DNA from 4 places in the Nocardioides aquaticus genome. Region 4 is predicted to be linked to each of the others. Evidence: predicted binding sites of a transcription regulator. Region 4 holds the regulator's gene; each other region holds the start of a gene.

Region 1 (3,593 bases), 1.7 Mb from region 4:
GCCGGGCGCTGAGCGACGACGAGATCGAACGGCTCGACGCGCTGCTCCGCCAGCAGGGCTCCCAGCCGGAGCACGCCGTCCCCGTCGGCCTGGTCCAGGTCGCCCGCCGGGCAAGGGTGCGGGAGGAGCTGTTGGCGGGCCGCTGGCACGACTACCCCTCGCTCGCAGAGGTCCGCGGGACGAGCGTGGACGCGACCCGGTTCGCGGTGCACAAGGCCGCGTCGACCCACCGGCTCCTGCTGGTGAACGCCGGGGAGCAGGTCCTCATCCCCGCCTTCCAGCTCACGGCGGACGGAGAGGTGAGGGCCGACCTCGCCCCGGTGCTCGAGCCGCTGCTGGCCGCCGGGATGGACCCGTGGCGGGTGTGGGCGTGGCTGACCGGCCCGGCGGCGCTGCTCGGCGGCGCGGTGCCGGAGCGGGCCGTGTCCGACCCAGAGGAGGCCGGCCTGGTCCTGCACGCGGCAGTACGACTCGCCGAGCGTTCGCGGCACACCGACGCCTGACCTCCGGGGTGTCTCGAGACCCGGTGACGAGCGACCCTGGGCGCGGCGTAGCGGTTTCGGACGGGTACGGGGTCGGTCGAACCCGGGTGGTCGAGGAGCGAGCGCAGCGAGCGTCTCGAGACCAACCTCCGCAGGTCGATGGGTGATCCCCGTGCACCTGGTGGGTGCAGATCACCCATCGACCGAGCTGGGTCGGCTTATGTCCGTCGGTGGAAGGTGACCTCGTTGTCGGCGTGGACGGTCATGTCGTAGGTGGGGTCGTGGGCGCGGGCGTGGTGGTGCGGACACAGCAGCCGCCCGTCCTTGAGGTCGGTCTTGCCACCCTTGGAGACCCAGGTGTCGTGATGGAAATGGCACAGGTAGGCGGGCCAGTCACAGCCTCTGGCGGTGCACGTCGTGTCACGCAGCGCGATCGCGATCCGTTGCGGGGTGGAGAACAACCGCTTGCCGTCGCCGAGGTCGAGGATCTCCCCGTCGCCGCCGAGGACGACCGGGATGATCTCGGCCTCGCACGCCAGACGCCGGACCTGCGCGACCGTCATCTCCCCACCGGTGTCCAGGGTGGCGGTCCCGAGGCCGTCCTGGAGATCCTTGAGGAACGTCGCGACCACGACCGTCGCGGACGTTCCCCCGACCTTCGGTGCGCTCGTGCGGGGGTAGTTCTCGATGAGCTCGCAGAACGCCTCACCCAGCTTCTGCGCCGACGGGCGGCCCTTGACCCACTCCCGCTTCCCACCCTCGGGGTCGTCGCTGGCGGAGGTGCAGTTGACGTGGCCAGGGGCAGCGAACCCGTGGAGGAGCTTCTGCAGCATCTGCCCTTGGACTTCGGGGATCGTGAACCGCCCGTGCGCGGTGCCGTGCCCGTCGAACGACAGCGTGAACCTGCGCTTCTGCGCGGCCTTCGCCTCAGCGGCTTCGAGCCTCTTGCGGTCGATCTCCTCACCGACCTGCGGTGCGATCAGGGTCAGGATGTGCGCGCCGAGCTGCTTGAGCTCGGTGGGAGCGAACTCGACGGCGTAGGCGACCAGTGCCTCCTCGGCCTGGACCAGGAGGGCTGCGTCGAGGTCGTCGGGGAGGTCCTCCAACGCGTTCACCACGACCCGGACCTGATCGGGGTTCATGACACCGTCGGCCAGCGCGTCCCGCACACGGTGCCACCGGGACTCCAGGGCGGTGGCCAGCTTCACCTGGGCGGCGGTGACGTTCTTCGGCGAGCGGGTGGCGTTGGCGGCCCAGACACCGGTGGAGGTGCAGCCGGTGTCGGCGCCGACCTGGACCTCCTCGGCGTGGGCCAGGACGGCGTACTCGTAGGCCGCGAGGCGCGACTTCAGCTCGGACAGGGCCACGATCGTCTGCCGGGTGGTGGCGGCGTCCAACGCGAACAGCGGCCGCTCCGCCAACGCCGTCACGCTCGCCGACAGGGCGCGGACACCGGCCGGCACGGGGTGTGCGGTGGTGGTGTCGTTGTCGGTGGCCATGGATCAATCCAAGCACTCGCCACCGACAGTTCTGGGGTGTTTCAACAGGTCAGAGGCAGTTTTGCACACCCAGTACGGCCACATTCGATCAAAGGTTCGTTAACAGGCTTGCAGTGATGGTCTCGAGAGGCGCTCACTACACTCGCTCCCGCACCGCGAGGCGGGGAGCTCACCCCCTCGGCCCGCGCCCCCACCGATCACTACGATCCAAGGCGTGCCTGAAGCCGATCGCAGTGACGCCGTGCTGACGACGTACGAGCGGGCCCCCCAGCTGCCGGGCATCCTGCTGGGTCGCCTCGGGGTCTTCCACGGCGCGGTGACGCTCGGCAGCTCGCTGCTCGTCGCCCACCGGGAGGACGTCTCTTGGGACGGCACGCACCTGACGTACGCCGGCTCCCGCTATGCGGTGGGTGACACGTTCTCCGCCGGCGGGGGCCAGACGACCGTGGGTCGCCTCAAGCAGGTCGCCACCCCGCCGGGGTGGCCGGACAACGCCGGGGCCGTCGTCGTACGACGCCCCGACGGCGCGTCCTAGCGACCCCGGCGCGAGCCGTTCAGCGGCCGAGGCGGGTGCGCAGCTGCTGCGACGGGCGCTGCTGCTCGCCCTGCTGGGCACCCATCACGACGAGCACGCCGGTGATCGCGGGGATGGCCCACTGCACGGCCTGCAGCTGGCGCTGGGCCGCGGCGAGGCCGGCGGAGGCCTGGTCGGACGGCTCGGTGGCACCCTTGCCGCCCTGGTCGCTCTCCTTCTGCACCTTCGCGCCGAGCACGCCGCTGTAGGCGGTGAGACCGGCCGCGGTGACGGTGAGGGCGAGCTTGATCGCGGTGTTGGCGGCGGCCTCGTCCTGCTGGCGCACGCGGCGTCGGTTGGCGAGGATGAGACCGGCGCCGCCGACGGCGTGCGCGCCGATCGCGGCGGCGTTGACCGGGGCCCAGCGCTTCCAGCCCTCGGCCGACAGGCTGAGACGCTCGCGCGGGTCCTGGGCCTGGGCCGCGGCACCGTTGAGGCCGACCGCACCCATCAGGGAGCCGCCGAACCAGCCGGCGAGGCCGAGGTCGTGGAGGCTGCGGACGGTGGTGTTGCGCTGGGACATGGTTTTCCTCCTGGAGGCGATGAGATCAGGCGCGGCCTGCACTCGTTCTCTGGGCGAGCACGTGCGGCGCGGTGCGCTCGACGCTAGGTGCGGGTGGGGGGAGGATCGTCACCACCCGCACCTCCTGCCCCCGCTCCCCCCTCCCCACCCCTGGAGACGACATGGATTCCTCTGCCACCACGACGTTCGAGATCGCTGCCCGTCCGGAGGCGGTGGCCGCGGGCGTCCACCAGGTCGTCGCCGAGAACAAGCACCGCCCCGGCGACCAGACCCCCGACGGCCGCACCATCTCCTTCGTCACCCGCAAGACGATGCTGAGCTGGGAGCTCGACGCCCGCGTCCGCGTCACGCCGACCGCAGCCGGCTCGCGGGTAGAGCTGACGGTGGACACCCTCCCGGGGCGTCGCAAGGCACTCCTGGACGGCAAGAAGAACGCCCGCTCGGCCGAGAAGCTCGCCGAGCAGATCCGTTCCGCCACCGCCTGAGCGGTGCCGGCTCGGCACGCGCTCAGGCGA
Region 2 (3,593 bases), 730 kb from region 4:
CCGCTTCCGCGACCTGCCCGACCACCTCGACCCCGGAGACCTGCTGGTGGTCAACGACTCCGCGACCACCGCCGCCGAGGCCGACGCCGTGCTGGTCGGACGCGGCCCGGTCGTGCTGCACGTCGCCGCGGGACGCACCCCCGCCGAGCCGCTGGTCGAGCTGCGCACCGCACCCGACGCCGCCCGCCCCGTCCTGGACGCGGCCGCCGGCGACGTCGTCCGTGCCGGGGGCGTCGGCCTGGTCCTGGTGGCCCCGAGCGACGGCCGACCGCCGGCGGACGGAGCGACACGGCTCTGGCGCGCCCGGGTCGAGGGCGACCTGGTCGCCCACCTGCGCGAGCACGGACGACCGGTGGCCTACGGCTACCTCGACCGCGGCTACGCGCTGGACGACTACCAGACCGTCTTCGCCTCGCGTCCCGGCAGCGCCGAGATGCCCTCGGCCGGTCGGCCGTTCACCTCCGACCTGGTCCTCCGGCTCCTCCTGCGCGGCGTCGCCGTCGCCCCGGTCACCCTGCACACCGGCCTGTCCTCCCAGGAGGCCGGCGAGGGCCCGGCCCCCGAGTGGTTCTCCGTACCGGCCACGACGGCACGGCTGGTCGCCGCCACCCGGTCCGGGGGCGGGCGCGTCGTCGCCGTCGGCACGACGGTCACCCGGGCGCTGGAGTCGTCCACCGACCTGTACGGGCGCGTGGTCGCGGCGCAGGGGTGGACGCACCGTGTTGTCACCCCGGCCGACCCGCCCCGCGTCGTCGACGGCCTGGTCACCGGCTGGCACGACCCCCTGGCCTCCCACCTGCTGCTGGTCGAGGCGGTGGCCGGCGCGGCGCTGGCGCAGGAGGCGTACGACGCCGCCACCGCCGCGGGGTACCTCTGGCACGAGTTCGGCGACAGCGCCCTGCTCCTGCCGCACCGTGAGGGTGGCCGGCACGGGTAGGTTCGGCGCGTGTCCCCCACGCTGCCGATGTTCCCGCTGGGCTCGGTGATCTACCCGGGCCTCCAGGTCCCCCTCACCGTCTTCGAGGACCGCTACCGCGCCCTGGTGCACCACCTGCTGCGGGTCGAGGACCCCACCGAGCGGTTCTTCGGGTCGGTGGCCATCCGCGAGGGGTACGAGGTCGGCGACCACGGCGCGCAGTCGCTCTACCGGGTCGGCTGCCGGGTGCGCCTCACCGACGTCGAGGCGCACCCCGACGGCACCTTCGACGTGGTCGCGGTCGGCGTCGACCGGTTCGAGCTGCAGCACCTCGACACGACCGGCGAGTTCCCCGTCGGCCACGTCGTCGACCGGCCGGAGGGCACCGCCCCGGTGGCCGACGAGCAGCTGGTGCGTGCACGCGCGATCTTCACCGCCTACCGCGAGGCCCTCTCGCAGATCCGCAGCGACCCGTACGAGGGCACGCTCCCCCGTGACGCGACCTACCTGTCGTGGACCCTGGCCGCCTGCGCCCCGCTGCCCCTCTCGGAGCGGCAGGCGCTGCTCGAGGCCGAGGACACCGCAGCACGGCTGACCATGGTCACCGACCTGCTCCGCGCGGAGCTGCGGGCGATGAACGTGATCCCCTCATTGCCGGCCACCGACGTGGCCCGCACCCGCTGGTCGCCCAACTAGGCCCGTGGCGCGCAGGCGGGGCGGGGGCACCCCGGCGACCGTCGTGCTCGACGCCGCGGGGTCGAGCACACGCTGCACCCCTACGAGCACGACCCCCGCGCCGCCTCCTACGGGCTCGAGGCCGCGGACGCGCTCGGGCTGGACCCCGCCGTCGTGCTGAAGACGCTCGTCGCCGAGACCGACGGGGTGCTTGTCGTCGCGGTCGTCCCGGTGACCGGCGAGCTCGACCTGAAGGCGCTCGCCCGGGCGGTCGGCGCCTCCCGGGCCCGGATGGCCGACCCGGTCGCCGCCGAGCGCAGCTCGGGGTACGTCCGCGGCGGGATCTCGCCGCTCGGCCAGCGCCGCCGCCTTCGGACCGTCGTCGACGCCTCCGCGCTCGACCACGACCGCGTCTACGTCTCGGCGGGTCGCCGCGGCCTGGACGTGGGCCTCGCCCCGGCGGACCTGGTCCGGCTCACCGGCGCGACGGTGGCCCCCGTCGGCCGCTGACGCGCGAAGCGGCCCCGGTGGTCGAGGAGCGAGCGCAGCGAGCGTCTCGAGACCTCCCGAAACTGTTACTGAACGTTTGATCGAATGTAGCCGTCTAGGTCGTGCAGAACCGCCTCTGAACTGTGGAAACGGCCCAGGGCTGTCGGTGGCGAGTGCTTGGATTGATCCATGGCCACGACCAAGGACACCAGCGGGCACCCCGTCCCGTGCAGTGTCCGCGCCCTCGCGGCGAGCCTGACGGCGTTGGCGGAGCGGCCGCTGTTCGCGTTGGACGCCGCCACCACCCGGCAGACGATCGTGGCCCTGTCCGAGCTGAAGTCGCGCCTCGCGGCCTACGAGTACGCCGTCCTCGCCCACGCCGAAGAGGTCGCCGTCGGCTCCGACACCGGGTGCACCTCGGCCGGCGTCTGGGCCGCGAACGCCACTCGGTCCCGCAAGAACGTCACCGCCGCCCAGGTGAAGCTGGCCACCGCCCTGGAGTCCCGGTGGCATCGTGTGCGGGACGCGTTGGCCACTGGTGTGATGAACGCCGACCAGGTCCGGGTCGTGGTCAACGCACTTGAGGACCTCCCCGACGACCTCGACGCAGCCCTCCTGGTCCAGGCCGAGGAGGCACTGGTCGCCTACGCCGTCGAGTTCGCTCCCACCGAGCTCAAGCAGCTCGGCGCGCACATCCTGACCCTGATCGCACCGCAGGTCGGCGAGGAGATCGACCGCAAGAGGCTCGAGGAAGCCGAGGCCAAGGCCGCCCAGAAGCGCAGGTTCACACTGTCCTTCGACGGGCACGGATCAGCCCACGGCCGGTTCACCATCCCTGAGACCCAGGGGAAGATGCTGCAGAAGCTCCTCCACGGGTTCGCTGCCCCTGGCCACGTCAACTGCACCCCCGCCAGCGACGACCCCGAGGGTGGGAAGCGGGAGTGGGTCAAGGGCCGCCCGTCGGCGCAGAAGCTGGGTGAGGCGTTCTGCGAGCTCATCGAGAACTACCCCCGCACGAGCGCACCGAAGGTCGGCGGGACGTCCGCGACGGTCGTGGTCGCGACGTTCCTCAAGGATCTCCAGGACGGCCTCGGGACCGCCACCCTGGACACCGGTGGGGAGATGACGGTCGCGCAGCTGCGGCGTCTGGCGTGCGAGGCCGAGATCATCCCGGTCGTCCTCGGCGGCGACGGGGAGATCCTCGACCTCGGCGACGGCAAGCGGTTGTTCTCCACCCCGCAACGGATCGCGATCGCGCTGCGTGACACGACGTGCACCGCCAGAGGCTGTGACTGGCCCGCCTACCTGTGCCATTTCCATCACGACACCTGGGTCTCCAAGGGCGGCAAGACCGATCTCCAGGACCCGACAAGTCATTAAACAACCCTCTCATTCTTCCAATGTCGATCGAGACAACTTGACGGGCCAACAACTACGATCGGCCCCGGAAGTGACTGTGAGCGATCTTGGGGGCGTCTTGAAATCAGTAGTGGCCGAGTCGGCGCCGGATGCA
Region 3 (3,593 bases), 630 kb from region 4:
CTGCTCGACCTCCCGCCCGGCACCGGCGACGTGGCCATCTCGTTGGGCCAGCACCTGCCCGGGGCCGAGGTGATCGTGGTGACCACGCCTCAGGAGGCCGCCGCCGAGGTCGCCGAGCGCGCCGGGACGATGGCCTCGATGATGCACCAGCGCGTCATCGGCGTCGTGGAGAACATGTCCTTCCTGCCGTGCCCGCACTGCACCCCCGAGCAGGACCACCGGCTGGAGGTGTTCGGCTCGGGCGGCGGCGACCGCGTCGCCGCCACCCTGTCGTCCCGCTTCGGCTACGACGTCCCGGTCCTCGGCCGGATCCCGCTCGACCTCTCGCTGCGCGAGGGTGGCGACGTGGGCAAGCCCGTGATCGAGGCCGACCCCACCTCGCCGTCCGCGCTGGCGCTGCGTGGGGTGGCCGACGCACTGGGCCGACGTGGCCGCGGCCTGGCCGGGCGTCAGCTCGGCCTGAGCCCCACCGCTAAGGTCTAGGCGTGCCTGGGTTCCTGGAGCTCGTCGTCATCGCCTTCGTCGCGATCGTCGTCTTCGGACCCGACAAGCTCCCCGACCTGGCCAAGCAGGCCGGCCAGCTGATCCGCAAGGGTCGCAACCTGGCCAACAACGCGCGCGACGAGCTCCGCACCGAGCTCGGCCCGGCCTACTCCGACCTCGAGCTGCGCGACCTCGACCCGCGCGCGGTCGTGCGCAAGCACATCCTCGAGGCGATGGAGGAGGCCGACGAGGAGGAGCGGCGCGCCCGGACCGCGCAGCGCACGCTGGCCGAGGGCGAGGTCCCGCCGTACGACACCGAGGCCACCTGAGGCTCGACCACCAGGTGCCCCGGAGTGTCCGGGAGCGTCATCTCGGGTGTCCGGGAGCGTCATCTCGGCTGTCCGGAAGCGTCATCTCGGCGGACCTGGGCGGCGGCGAGAGCGACCAGGGCGACCAGGCAGCGGCGGGCCGCGTCGGCGCCCTCCTGCAGCTCGACGAAGTCCGCCCCGACCCGCAGCAGGGTGCCCTCGTGACGTCCCCCGTCGCGCAGGTGCAGCACGCACGGGTGGCCCTCCTCGGCCAGCCGGCGCAGGAAGGCGGCCAGGCCCAGCGCGGCCACCCGCGGCCAGGCCACCTCGGGCACCGAGCGCGCTGAGGACCCGGTGACCGACTGCACCGCGACGAGCGGCACCGCCCAGTCCTGCGCGGCGCCGCGCAGCAGGAACCAGCCGTCGCCGACCCGCTCCAGGGTGCCGGCCACCGGCCCGACCCCGACCACGCGGACCACCACCGGGTCCCCGAGGGAGGCCATCAGCCGGCTGGCCAGCGTCACCGCGCGGTACTCGGCGCGGCTCCGGTCGGCGATCTCGGGCGCCCGGTCGGCGTCGTAGAGCGTCTCCGCCCGACCCTCCAGCTCGTCGAAGAGGTCGAGCAGGTGCTCGTCTGTGCCCATGGCGCCAGCCTGCCAGAGCGGCCGCTGTGGAGGGCCGGTTGACGACCGGGTCGAACAGGCGTTGTCTGATCCAAACGGACGCAACCGCACGCATTGGAGCACCCGATGACGCCTCCCCCGCACCTCGCCCGGAGGGCGGCCGTCGTCGTCGCGGCCACCCTGGCCGTGCTGCTGGTCGCCGCCCTCGCGCTGCCCGAGCTGGTCGCGGTGCGCTCCGGCGTCCAGGGCTGGTCCTGGCGCTCCGCCTCGTTCGAGGAGCTGCTGGTCCCGCTGTGCGCGCTGGCCGCCCTGGTCGCGGGCGGCTGCTGGTGGGCCGGCGTCCTGCGCCTGGTCGTGGCTGCCGCTCCCGGGGCCGACCCTGCGCACCTGCCGGCACCGGCCGGACTGCCGCCGTGGCTGCGTCGTGCCGTCCTGGCGGCGTGCGGCGGCGTCCTGGTCGCCGCACCGGCCGTTCCGGCGCTGGCTGCCGGCGGGACCGGCGGCGCCGGCGGCGCCGGCACGGACCCGATCGCGGCCCTGGCCCTGCCCGCCGCGACGGGCGACCTGCCGAGCACCGGGCCACGCGGGCTGCCGCTGCCCGACCGCGTCGCCGGTGAGGCACCCCGCACCCACGAGCAGGGGTCGAGGTCGACGACCCCTCGTGCCCTGCCCCCTCGCGCCGCGACGGGGTCCGGGACCCCGACCCCGGGACCTCCCCCGGCGCCGCTCACGACCGTGCGGGTCGTGCCGGGCGACTCCCTGTGGGCGATCGCGGAGGCCCAGCTGCGCTCCGCCGGGGGCCCCGTCGACGACGCCGCCGTGGCGGCGCGCTGGCAGGAGATCTACGCCGCGAACGCCGGGCGGATCGGCCCCGACCCGGACCTGGTCCTCCCCGGCCAGCAGCTCGACCTCGACCGTCCCTGACCCGCCCACCCCGACCGCCCGAAGGAGACCGCCATGTCCTCGACAGTCGTCCCGCTCCGCCCACCCGTGCCGATGGTCGGGGTCCAGGGCACGCTCGCCCTGGCCCTGGTCCCCCGGCGCGAGCCACCGCCGGTCGCGGCCGTGCCGCCCGGTGACGACGGCTCGCGGACCGTCGAGGCGTGGGCACGCCGTGTGGTGCAGGCGGCGCTCGAGATCGTCGGGGGCGACCGCCCGGCCAGCCAGCTGGTGCGCTGGGTCGACGGCGAGGTCCTTTCCGACCTGCAGCGCCGCGCCTGGCTGGTGGCCCACGCCGGCGGTCACACCCCCGGCGTCGCCCGGGTCCAGCCGGTACGACCGAGGGTGCTCAGCGTGCACACCTGCGTGATCGCCGAGGGCGTGGTCGAGGCCGGCGTGCACGCCGCCCACGGCCCGCGGTCGCGGGCCGTGGCCACCCGGTTCGAGCGGCGGCGCGGACGCTGGGTCTGCACCGCCCTCGACTTCTCCTGAGCGCGGGCCGCGCTCAGCCGTTGGCGCGCGCGGTCAGACCGGTCGGTCCGCCCGCCGCGCCGTGGCAGCGCTTGAACTTCTTGCCCGAGCCGCAGGGGCACAGGGCGTTGCGGGTCGTGCCGGCGAACTCGTCGTCGCCCACCTCGCCCTCGGCGCGCACCTCGGCCTCGCCGTCCTCGCTGGGCGCGGTGTAGGACAGGCCCTGGGGCTGGGTGGGCCGCTCCAGGCCCTTGGCCCGGATCGTCGGCACCTCCCGACGCATCGGCTCGTCGTCGACCTCGGCGTCGGCCCCGTCGGGGGCGACCAGCACGGACTCGGGCTCCTCCTCGACGGTGACCTCGAGGTTGAACAGGAAGCCGACGGCCTCCTCCTTGATGCCGTCCATCATCGCGGTGAACATGTCGTAGCCCTCGCGCTGGTACTCGACCAGCGGGTCGCGCTGCGAGTAGGCGCGCAGGTAGATGCCCTCGCGCAGGTAGTCCATCTCGTAGAGGTGCTCGCGCCACTTGCGGTCGAGCACCGAGAGCAGCACCCGACGCTCGAGCTCGCGCATCACCTCGTCGCCGACCTCGGCGGTGCGGGCGTCGTACGCCGCGTGGGCGTCGGCCTTGAGCAGGGTGACGACCTCGTCGACGTCGAGGTCGGCGCGGCTGCCGGCCTGCTGCTCGACCTCGGCGATGCTCACGCCGACCGGCCAGATCTGGTTCAGGTCGGTCCACAGCTGCTCGAGGTCCCACTCCTCGGAGAA
Region 4 (3,593 bases):
TCGGAGCCGCGCCTCGGCGCCGCCAGGTCGGCCTTGACGCGCAGCACCCAGCGGTTGGACTTCAGGCCGCCCCCGGGCTCGAGGCGCACCGTCGAGCCCGTGAGGTGCCCGAGGCGTCGGGTCGAGGAGTACGCCGTGCGGCGCAGGGTCAGCTCGCGCTGGTCGGCCACGGGGCTGCGCGGGTAGGCGTTGGCGTTGCCCTCCTCGTAGCGCTGGCGCGAGAAGCGGTTCGCCGCGACGTAGTCGGCGAACTGGGCCCGCACCGAGGTGCCGCGCGCCTTGAGGACTCGCTGGAGGGCGGCCAGCGAGTAGGTCTCGTCGGGGTTGAGGAAGTCGGCCTCCTCCCACACGTCGCGCGCCAGGGTGGGCAGCCCGCCCTGCTTGGCCGGGAACCTCTCGGTCAGGAAGCGCCAGAACGACCACGCGCCGTAGACCTCCTGGCCACCCCGGTCGAGGTCCATCGGCCGGGCGGGCCTGCCCATCGGGCCGTACCGCAGGTAGGAGACGTTGTCGTCGACGCCGTCGAAGGTCTCGTCCTCGACCCAGGTGGCGGTGCCCTCCATCAGCCAAGGGTCCTCGAAGAGGTCGTAGGCGAACTGGACGGCGTGGAAGTACTCGTGGGCGACGGTGACGTCCAGGTTCTGCTGGGGCGTGTTCCGGGGGTACTGCTGGCGGACGTAGTCGTTGTCGAGCACGCAGTAGGCCCAGGTGCTGAACCGCGCCGAACCACCGTCGTACGGGCCCTCGGGGTCGGAGGTGCAGTAGCCGTAGATGGCCTTGTCGCCGATGTCGGCGAGGTAGATGTCGGTCTTGGCGTTCCCGCCGTCGTTGCGCGCCCGGCCGTCCCTCCTGGGAGCGCGGTAGCCCGCGGCGACGTAGGTGTCGTGGACCCCGGCCACCGAGGTGAGCACCCGCCGGGCGAAGCGCGGCGTGGCGGCGTCGGCGGTCGAGTCGACCCGGTGGACGCACACGTCGGCGTTGCAGGTCGGGGCGGCCTCGCGGACCCGGTAGCGCACGCCGAAGGGCGAGCCGTTGCCGTCGGTGGGACGCGCCAGGTAGGCGTCGGCCGTGGCGCGGTCCTGCCGGGACAGGTCGCCGCGCGCCGCGAGCAGGTCGCGCAGCGCCAGGGTGACGTCCCGCTCGTCGGCCACCGGGGGCCCGGGCTCGGTCTCGCCGGGGTCCGCGGCCGGCCCGCCGACGCCGTCGGCGAAGAGCTCCTGGACCTCCTCCAGCGTCTCCTCGGGCAGCGGGGGACGCTCGCCCAGCACGACGTCGGGCAGCACCGGGACCGAGTCCGGAACGGAGCCCGGGACCGAGCCGGGGCCCGGGTCGGGATCGGCCGCGGCCGGCACCGCGGTGAGCGGGGCCAGGAGCAGCACGCTCAGCACACCCCCGAGCAGGGCGGTGGTGGCAGGACGACGCATGGGGGGCTCCCGGGGGTGGGCGGTGCGGGCAACCCGCAGCGTACGTGCCGCCCCCGACATCCCCGGGACCGCTCACCCGACCCCGGGGACGGGTCCTACAGGCTGCGCAGGACGGCGGTGACCTTGCCCAGGATCGTGGCGTGGGTGCCGTCGATGGGGGAGTAGGCGGCGTTGTGCGGCATCAGCCACACCTGGCCGTCCTTGCGCTGGAAGGTCTTGACCGTGGCCTCGCCGTCGATCATGGCGGCGACGATGTCGCCGTTCTCGGCGGTCGGCTGCTGGCGGATGACCACGAAGTCGCCGTTGCAGATGGCGGCGTCGATCATCGACTCGCCGCTGACCTCGAGCAGGAAGAGCTGACCGTCGCCGACGATGCGGCGCGGCAGCGGGAAGATCTCCTCGATCCGCTCCTCGGCCAGGATCGGGCCACCGGCGGCGATCCGGCCGACGACCGGCACGTTGGCGGCCTGCGGGACGACGTCGCCGACGCCCGTCTCGTCGATGCTGGACTCCTCGCCGCTGCCCAGCGAGCGGCGCGAGGCCATGTGCTCGGGCAGGAACACCTCGAGGGCGCGCGGGCGGTTGGGGTCGCGCTTGAGGTAGCCCTTCTCCTGCAGCACGCGCAGCTGGTGGGAGACGCTCGAGGTGCTGGTGAGGCCGACGGCCTCACCGATCTCGCGCATGCTCGGCGGGTAGCCGCGTGCCTCGAGGCACTCCTTGATGTGCGTGAGGACGCGCTGCTGGCGCGGCGTCAGCCCGGTGGCGTCCGCCGGGCCGTCGGGCAGCTCGCTGACGTTCTTCTTGGGCATGCGGGTGCACCTCTCCGGGGTCGGTGTGACAGGAGTGACGCTAGACCGTCGGGCACCCCCACTTCAAACACCTGTTCGAACCCGCGTGTCGCGGGTGACCGGCCAAGGCTGTCGAACAAATGATCGAGCGGGGTCTTGCGCTCGTTCGAACAGGTGATCTACTGTCGCTCAGGTGTTCGATCGAACGTCTGATCGACCGGGCCCGACCGCCTCGTCACCGAGGGCTGTCGGCGCCGGCCTCTAGACATTGGTTCGTCCACCACCGACCCCGGTGGTCAGCACCGCATCCGGCACCGCTGACCGCCCCCTTCCCCAGGAGGTCACCATGAGCGCCACCCTGCAGTCTGCCCGCCCCACCACCACCGTGCGTCTGACGCGTCGGGGCCGGCTGGCCGTGCTCCTCCTCGCACTGGTCGTCCTGCTCGCCGCCGGCCTCCTGCTGGCGCAGGCCTCGATGGCCGACGGCGAGGACACCCCCGACCCGACCCGCGTCGTCGTGGTCGCCCCGGGCGAGACGCTGTGGGGCCTGGCCCAGGAGACGGTGGCCGCGACCGGTGAGGGCGACGCCGCCTCGGTCGTCACCGACATCCAGGAGCTGAACGACCTCGACTCCGGCGTGCTGCAGGCCGGTCAGGAGCTGCGCGTCCCGCTCGGGTGACGTGTCGGCCACCACGCCGGCGCATCGACCCGCGCCGCTGGTGGGCTAGAGGCTCGTCGACGACTCGACCCCGTCGACGAGCAGGGGAACGCTGAGGGGCGGGGTGGCCACGGCCGCCCCGCCCCTCACGCATCTGCCAGTCGTGTCAGCGCACGCGGCGCCCGACGTACCCCTCGCTCGTCGCGACCGTGTCGACGTCGTTCGCGTGCCCCACGGAGGGAGCCGCCGGCGGGGTCGCCAGCAGCCGCAGGATCCGCGCGACCAGCATCAGCCCGGCGAACAGGCACGCCACCGCACCCAGCGACGCGAGCCCGAGGAACCACCACGCCTCGCCCCGTCCGCCGCGCGCCTCGGACCCGAAGTCGATGGCCGCGAAGACCAGGTAGCCCCACGCCACGACGAGCAGCGTGACCCCCAGTGACAACCCCAGGAGGGTCGGTGAGACTCGTCGCTGGGGCCGGGGACCTCGTCGCGACCCGGCTCGCTTTCCGCCCATGGGGGTCATTGTGTAGGACGAGAGGGTGGGGGCGTGGAGGAGTTGCCCGACATCGTCGGTCCGGATCCCGCCGTGGTCTTCTGTGGCCAGGCCGGTCAGGACAGTCCGAAGACCCGCGAGCACTACTACGCGACCCCCGGCAACTCCTTCTGGGAGTGCCTGCACCTCGCCGGGATGACGCCCACGCTCTTGCGCCCCGAGGACGA

What was found. Region 4 encodes LexA, which represses DNA repair genes until DNA is damaged. Its sites were predicted from a motif close to TCGAACANNTGTTCGA; they were not measured.
Region 1: ENKNEFLB_RS11105 (HNH endonuclease signature motif containing protein) is a predicted target of LexA. The motif match lies at 2,066-2,081, and genes of this name have one in related genera.
Region 2: ENKNEFLB_RS15850 (DUF222 domain-containing protein) is a predicted target of LexA. The motif match lies at 2,170-2,185, and genes of this name have one in related genera.
Region 3: ENKNEFLB_RS16360 (LysM peptidoglycan-binding domain-containing protein) is a predicted target of LexA. The motif match lies at 1,486-1,501, and genes of this name have one in related genera.

Annotation. Positions count from the first base shown of each region.
Region 1 covers NZ_CP075371.1:2,299,942-2,303,534, reverse strand. Annotated here, with positions in the region: gene ENKNEFLB_RS11110 (hypothetical protein) at 1-503, shown strand, start outside; gene ENKNEFLB_RS11105 (HNH endonuclease signature motif containing protein) at 701-1,981, opposite strand; gene ENKNEFLB_RS11100 (hypothetical protein) at 2,196-2,516, shown strand; gene ENKNEFLB_RS11095 (hypothetical protein) at 2,536-3,078, opposite strand; gene ENKNEFLB_RS11090 (hypothetical protein) at 3,240-3,563, shown strand; gene ENKNEFLB_RS11085 (hypothetical protein) at 3,586-3,593, opposite strand, start outside.
Region 2 covers NZ_CP075371.1:3,279,258-3,282,850, forward strand. Annotated here, with positions in the region: gene ENKNEFLB_RS15835 (S-adenosylmethionine:tRNA ribosyltransferase-isomerase) at 1-937, shown strand, start outside; gene ENKNEFLB_RS15840 (LON peptidase substrate-binding domain-containing protein) at 947-1,612, shown strand; gene ybaK (Cys-tRNA(Pro) deacylase) at 1,685-2,101, shown strand; gene ENKNEFLB_RS15850 (DUF222 domain-containing protein) at 2,270-3,460, shown strand.
Region 3 covers NZ_CP075371.1:3,383,377-3,386,969, forward strand. Annotated here, with positions in the region: gene ENKNEFLB_RS16345 (Mrp/NBP35 family ATP-binding protein) at 1-483, shown strand, start outside; gene ENKNEFLB_RS16350 (sec-independent translocase) at 486-812, shown strand; gene ENKNEFLB_RS16355 (hypothetical protein) at 872-1,435, opposite strand; gene ENKNEFLB_RS16360 (LysM peptidoglycan-binding domain-containing protein) at 1,541-2,338, shown strand; gene ENKNEFLB_RS16365 (Rv3235 family protein) at 2,372-2,845, shown strand; gene secA (preprotein translocase subunit SecA) at 2,859-3,593, opposite strand, start outside.
Region 4 covers NZ_CP075371.1:4,013,673-4,017,265, reverse strand. Annotated here, with positions in the region: gene ENKNEFLB_RS19515 (MXAN_6640 family putative metalloprotease) at 1-1,424, opposite strand, end outside; gene lexA (transcriptional repressor LexA) at 1,520-2,233, opposite strand; gene ENKNEFLB_RS19505 (LysM peptidoglycan-binding domain-containing protein) at 2,559-2,891, shown strand; gene ENKNEFLB_RS19500 (hypothetical protein) at 3,037-3,315, opposite strand; gene ENKNEFLB_RS19495 (mismatch-specific DNA-glycosylase) at 3,421-3,593, shown strand, end outside.